DNA from 2 places in the Cupriavidus sp. SK-4 genome. Region 2 is predicted to be linked to the other one. Evidence: predicted binding sites of a transcription regulator. Region 2 holds the regulator's gene; the other holds the start of a gene.
What was found. The regulator LexA, encoded in region 2, represses DNA repair genes until DNA is damaged. The targets are predictions, from matches to a motif close to ACTGTATNNNNATACAGT.
Positions count from the first base shown of each region.

Region 1 (3,407 bases), on a different contig from region 2:
TCGCGCGCCGACAGCGGCAACTGCAGCGTGATGCGCCCGTTGACCTCGCGCACCTGCTGCGACAGCACGATGGCGCTGGCTTCCAGCGCGCGGTCGAAGGGCCCGTTGGCGATCGACTTGGCCACCAGGTAGGTCACCGCGATGCTCATCGGCCAGAGCAGCAGCAGCGGCGCCAGCATCCAGTCGAGGATCTCGCCGAACAATGAGCGCGGCGACGGATGCGCGGTGCTTTCCTCGAGGTGCGGCAGCGCGTCGGCCAGGTCCTGGTCGGCGGCGTCCGGGGCCGGGGCGGCGGAAGGAGGGGGTGGCGCGGCGCGGGGCGCGCGTCGCCAGGGCAGTCGCAGCAGGCTCATCTCGGCGGTTTGCGCTCAGGTCGGTCGCTTGGCCTGCGGTGGCGTCGGGCGGGGGTCAGTGGTGCGCGGCCACCGCCGGCTGGAATTTCTCCAGGCAGTAGCCAAGCCCGCGTACGGTGGCGATGCGGATGCCGCCGACTTCGATCTTCTTGCGCAGCCGGTGCACGTAGACCTCGATCGCGTTGTTGCTGACTTCCTCGCCCCACTCGCACAGGTGGTCCACCAGCTGCTCTTTCGATACCAGGCGGCCGCTGCGTGTCAGCAGGATCTCCAGCAATCCGATCTCGCGCGCGGACAGGTCCAGCATCTGCTCGTTGAGATAGGCGATACGTCCGACCTGGTCGTAGGCCAGCGGCCCGTGCCGCATCAGCGTGGCGCCGCCGCCGGCGCCGCGCCGCACCAGCGCGCGCACGCGCGCTTCAAGCTCGGACAGGGCAAAGGGCTTGGCCATATAGTCGTCGGCGCCCAGGTCCAGGCCCTTGACGCGCTCGTCGACGCTGTCGGCAGCGGTCAGGATCAGCACCGGCAACATCGCGCCGCGCGCGCGCAGGCGCTTGAGCACTTCCAGCCCGGACATACGCGGCAGGCCCAGGTCCAGGATCAGCAGGTCGAAGGTCTGGGTCGACAGCGCGGAATCGGCTTCCAGGCCGTTCGTGACGTGGTCGACGGCATAGCCCGAGTGGCGTAGCGAGCGCGTCAGGCCGTCGGCCAGCACGTCGTCATCTTCGGCGATCAGAATGCGCATGGTTGTCTCCACCGTGGCCGGCATAGCCGGCGCCGGCTGCGCAGTGAGCACAAGGGGGCGCGATGGGGCTTGCCAAGCATACTGTTTTTTTATACAGTACCCGCACGTTCCGCTGGGGCTGCCCGGGGAGACCCCCTGGAGAGCGGCCGCGCAGACAGCCGGGCCGGCGCTGGAGCCGGAAAATGCCGGTGCCGCGCCACATGCGGCCTATTTATACACCATTGATTCAAGGACGACCATGGACGACAAGAAGGCAGGTGCCGGCGTGAGCGCCGAGAAGCAGAAGGCGCTTGCCGCCGCGCTCTCCCAGATCGAGAAGCAGTTCGGCAAGGGCTCGATCATGCGCCTGGGCGACGGCGAGGTCGAGAAGGACATCCAGGTGGTATCCACCGGTTCGCTCGGCCTGGACATCGCGCTTGGCGTCGGCGGCCTGCCGCGCGGCCGCGTGGTCGAGATCTATGGTCCGGAATCCTCGGGCAAGACCACGCTGACGCTGCAGGTCGTGGCCGAGATGCAGAAGCTGGGCGGCACCTGCGCCTTTATCGACGCTGAGCACGCGCTGGACGTCAGCTACGCCAACAAGCTGGGCGTCAACGTCGGCGACCTGCTGATCTCGCAGCCGGACACCGGCGAGCAGGCGCTGGAAATCACCGACGCGCTGGTGCGCTCGGGCTCGATCGACCTGATCGTGATCGACTCAGTGGCCGCGCTGGTGCCCAAGGCCGAAATCGAAGGCGAAATGGGCGATTCGCTGCCGGGCCTGCAGGCCCGCCTGATGAGCCAGGCGCTGCGCAAGCTGACTGGCACTATCAAGCGCACCAACTGCCTGGTGATCTTCATCAACCAGATCCGCATGAAGATCGGCGTGATGTTCGGCTCGCCGGAAACCACCACCGGCGGCAACGCGCTGAAGTTCTACGCCTCGGTGCGCCTGGATATCCGCCGCATCGGCTCGATCAAGAAGGGCGACGACGTGATCGGCAACGAGACCAAGGTCAAGGTGGTCAAGAACAAGGTCTCGCCGCCGTTCCGCGAAGCCTTCTTCGACATCCTGTATGGCCAGGGTATTTCGCGCCAGGGCGAGATCATCGACCTGGGCGTGGACGCCAAGATCGTTGAGAAGTCCGGCGCCTGGTACAGCTACAACGGCGACAAGATCGGCCAGGGCAAGGACAACGCGCGCGAATACCTGCGCGAGAACCCGGACATCGCCGACGAGATCGAAAATAAGGTGCGCGCGGCGCTGGGCGTGGTGGCCATGAACCCCACTGCGGCGGCTGCCACGCCGGTAGCGGTCGAAGACTGACGGCGCCAGCGGCCATTGCGCCATCCGGAAGGCCGGGGCATCGCCGATGCCCCGGCCTTTTTGCTTGGCGCGGATCCATCCATCCACAGATTCCTGTAACCCATGGCAACCCGCCCCCCGCTTTCGCTGAAGGCCCGCGCCGTCGGCTACCTATCGCGCCGCGAGCACAGCCGTGCCGAACTGGCGCGCAAGCTGGCGCCGCATGCCGAGTCGGCCGAGCAGCTGGAGCAGTTGCTGGACGCGCTGGAGCGCGAGAACTGGCTGTCGAACCAGCGCTTTGCCGACAGCCTTGTGCACCGCCGCGGCGCCCGCTACGGCACCGCGCGCGTGATGCAGGAGGCCAAGACCCACAAGCTTGGCAGCGAGCAGCTGGGTGATCTGCAGGAGCGGCTGCGCGCCAGGGAAGTGGCGCGCGCCCGTGAGGTCTGGCGCAAGCGCTTCGGCACCCCGCCGGACACGTCCGAAGCGCGGGCCAAGCAGATCCGCTTCATGGTGGCGCGCGGGTTTTCGCGTTCGGTCGTCAGCAAGATCATCCAGGGTGCGGACGAAGACTACGGCGACGACGATGGCGAGGCCTGATGCGCCATGGTCGGCCGACAATCCCGCTGCGACAGTTGCTGCACAAGGATGTTCCCGGCCAAAGCGGCGCGGCATGTTAAACTCCCCCGGTTTTCGGTGCTCCGGCACCGCCGTTCCCCAGCCCCCGTATTTCCAGCCTGGCCATGCCTCTGTCCCAGCCCGTCAACCGCTCCCAGCGTCACCGTCGCGCCATTTCGGCCGAGGCGTACCAGAGAGAGGACGGCTTGTGGGATATCGAGGTGCGCCTGACCGACACCAAGCCTCGCGACATCGAACTGGCCGGCGACCGCGTCCGCCCGGTAGGCCAGCCCCTGCACGACCTGTGGCTGCGCGTCACGATCAATGAGGAAATGACGGTGCTGGATGCCGAGGCCTGCTCGGACTGGGTGCCGTATCCATCCCATTGCGACACGATCGGCCCGGC
Region 1 is NZ_JFJW01000017.1:15,518-18,924, reverse strand. Features, by position in the region: gene CF68_RS03720 (sensor histidine kinase) at 1-353, opposite strand, end outside; gene CF68_RS03715 (response regulator transcription factor) at 409-1,098, opposite strand; gene recA (recombinase RecA) at 1,337-2,404, shown strand; gene recX (recombination regulator RecX) at 2,507-2,983, shown strand; gene CF68_RS03700 (DUF2889 domain-containing protein) at 3,127-3,407, shown strand, end outside.
Region 1: a site for LexA is predicted at 1,179-1,196, ahead of recA (recombinase RecA). Genes of this name have one in related genera too.

Region 2 (3,407 bases):
GGCCTTGCGGGCTTCTTCGCGCTGCACTTCCTTCATCATCGGCGAAGGTGCGGTCTCGGCCTTCTTGGTCTGCACGATCAGGTGGCGCAGGACGGCGTCGTTGAACTTGAACGCGTGTTCCAGTTCAGCCAGCGTTTCCTTGCCGCATTCGATGTTCAGGCAAACGTAGTGAGCCTTGGCCAGCTTCTGGATCATGTAAGCCATCTGGCGACGGCCCCAGTCTTCCACGCGGTGAACGTTGCCGTTCTGCGAGGTCACGAGCTGCTTGTAGCGCTCGATCATGGCCGGCACTTGTTCGCTCTGGTCCGGGTGGACGATGAAGACGATTTCGTAATGACGCATTGACGCTCCTTTTGGATTAGCCACCCGGGCGTCACGAGTCCGGTGTGGCAAGGTTGAATAGCCTTAAATTATAGCGCGCATAGCAGCAAGCGCGCAAGCCGCTGTTTACATAGGCAAATCAGGCGTTGGCAAACACGGCCTGCAGCCTTGCCGGATCCCGCGCCAGCCCCGCATCGGCTGCCAGCGCCAGGGCCAGCAGCACGCGCGCCTTATAGGGATTGAGGTCCGTTGCGGAAACAAAAGCCCCATCCGTCGGGCTGAGTTGGGGCGGAATCGCCACATGGCCGGCCCCGGTGCGGGAACTGCGCACCACGGCCACGCCCGCGGCAGCGGCATCGGCCAGCGCCTCGGCCAGCACCTCATGCACCGAGCCATTGCCGGCGGCAGCCACCACCAGCCCGGCAACACCCGCGCGGACCAGCGCATCCACTGCCACCCTGCCCGGCTGCGCGTAGCTCGCCACGATCTCCACCATCGGCCACGCCGCCGGCATCGGCCCGATCACCCAGGCCGCGCGTGGCGCGCGGGCGAAGCGCACGTAGTCGTCCTGCACGAAACCCAGCGGCCCGCAGGCCGAGACAAAGGCGTCCACCGCCGACGTGTGAGCCTTGGCCACATCCCGCGCAGCGTGGATCTGCTGGTTCAGCACCACCAGCACACCCTTGCCGCGCGCATCGGGATGGGCGGCCACGCGCACCGCATCCAGCAGGTTCAGCGGGCCATCGGCCGACAGCGACGTCGACGGCCGCATTGCCGCCGTCATCACCACCGGCACCGGACACGATTGCGTCAGGTGCAGCGCCATCGCGGTTTCTTCCAGCGTATCGGTGCCGTGCGTGATCACGATGCCGGCCACGTCGGGCTGCGCGGACCAGTGCTCAACCCGCGCCGCCAGCGTTTGCCAGAGCGTGAAGGTCATGTCCTTGCTGTCGACCTGGGCCACCTGCTCGGCTTCGATGCGAGCCGCCGACTGCAGCGCGGGCACCGCTGCCAGCAACGACGACACCGGCACAGTCGCCGCCTGGTAGCGCGCGCTGCTGGCGGAGTTGCCGGCCGCGCCAGCAATGGTGCCGCCGGTGGCCAGTACGACGATGCGAGGCAATTGGGTCATGGGGGCGTGCAAGGAAAGTGTGGAAGCAGGAATGTCGATTGTAACGGGCGCGCCCCGCCTCGCCGCCGGCCCGCGCTGGCGATCCACATTCCGCCCATGCGACACGCCCCAAAAAATTCTGCTTGCGCTCAGGTCGATACTGTATAAAATCACAGCATACTGTTTAAACATACAGTGCCTGGCCAGCCGGATGCAGGATAAAGGATCGGCCGATCCCTTACCCGTAATCCCCGCGGCCCTGCACGGAACGGCGATCCCATGGCGACCCTGACACCCCGGCAGCAGCAGATTTTCGACCTGATCCGCAACACGATCCGCCATACCGGCTTTCCGCCCACGCGCGCCGAAATCGCTGCAGAGTTCGGCTTCTCCTCGCCCAATGCCGCGGAAGAACACCTGAGGGCGCTGGCACGCAAGGGCGTGATCGAACTGACGCCGGGCGCCTCACGTGGCATCCGCCTGAAAGTGGCTCGCAGCGATTCGGAAATGCCCGACCAGTTTTCGTTGCCAATGGCCGGCGTGATGCAGCTGACGCTGCCGCTGGTGGGTCGCGTTGCTGCCGGCAGCCCGATACTCGCCGCCGAGCATATCGACCGCCAGTACCAGGTCGACGCCTCGGTCTTCGACGAACGCCCCGATTACCTGCTGCGCGTGCGCGGCCTGAGCATGCGCGATGCCGGCATCCTCGATGGCGACCTGCTGGCAGTGCGCCGCGCCAGCGAAGCCGCCAACGGCAAGATCGTGGTGGCGCGCCTGGGTGATGACGTCACCGTCAAACGCCTGCAGCGGCGCGGTGGCCATATCGAACTGATCGCAGAAAACCCGGACTTCACCAACATCATCGTGGAGCCTGGCGAGGAGTTCTCGCTGGAAGGCATCGCCGTCGGACTGATCCGATCTTCCGGCTTCTAGCCGGGCACCGCAGGCCGCCAGCCTGCGCGCGCCCACCCGCTTCCATTGCTTTGCAGACGCCACCCGGCTTGCCGGGTGTTGACCCCGCTTTGCCTAAAAGAGGTGCCACCATGCCGCAAATCCACCAAGTCGCCGCCCGTCGCCCGGTCAAGCCCGTGCCATTCCGCCAGAGCAAGGGCGTACGCGTCTACCAGGGTACGCAGCGCCGCACCATGGTCGGCAGCATGGCGGCGATCTGCCGCATGCTTGAACTCGAAACCGCCGAAAAGCTGGCCGCTTGAAATCTGCCGGCTTTATCCGCGCAGCTGCGGCCCCCGCCCTCAGCTACGCGGCGCACACGCCTTGGCTTCGGCTTCCAGCTCCGTCGGCGTCAGCTGCGGGAACCACGTATCGCTCTTGCGCAGCTCCAGCGCCGTACCATCCGGCTTCGCCGTCAGCGAAATCAGATAGGCGTATTGGTATTCACCGCCAGACGTGGTCTGGCCGATGCGGATCTCAGTCTGGCTCTTCGCCGGATAGTTGACGACCGCGGCGTCATCGCCCAGATTGTTGCGCAGGCATTTCGCAACATCACCCATCTGGGCGGGCGTGAACAAGCGCATAGGCGCACGCGCGCGAATGTCCTTTTCAGAAGTACCGGTGGCACACCCTGCCACCATGGCTGCCATCGCTACGCCAACCACTGCCGCTCGAACAGACATACCACCCCCGGGGAATGCAAAACGGCGCCCTCGAGAGGCGCCGTTCTGGAAAATGCTTTGGGGTGGCTGATGGGACTCGAACCCACGACGACAGGAATCACAATCCTTGTTCAAAGTTCAATGTAATCATTGACTTATCGTGTTTCTTTGGAAACCGACCAACCCTGCCACCCGCTCTGTGCCTAGGGCGATTTTACCAAGTTCCAAAGAAACTTGATACCAGAACTGCATATTCCCACCGCGGCGCTAGACGCCTATACTGTATATCCATACAGTATGCGACCATGATCAACGACCCCTACTCTGACCTGCTCAGGCCCCCGCTGGACGACGACGAGCTG
Region 2 is NZ_JFJW01000089.1:61,876-65,282, forward strand. Features, by position in the region: gene rpsF (30S ribosomal protein S6) at 1-342, opposite strand, end outside; gene CF68_RS18940 (asparaginase) at 461-1,453, opposite strand; gene lexA (transcriptional repressor LexA) at 1,712-2,365, shown strand; gene CF68_RS37745 (hypothetical protein) at 2,476-2,646, shown strand; gene CF68_RS18950 (hypothetical protein) at 2,686-3,033, opposite strand; gene CF68_RS18955 (hypothetical protein) at 3,351-3,407, shown strand, end outside.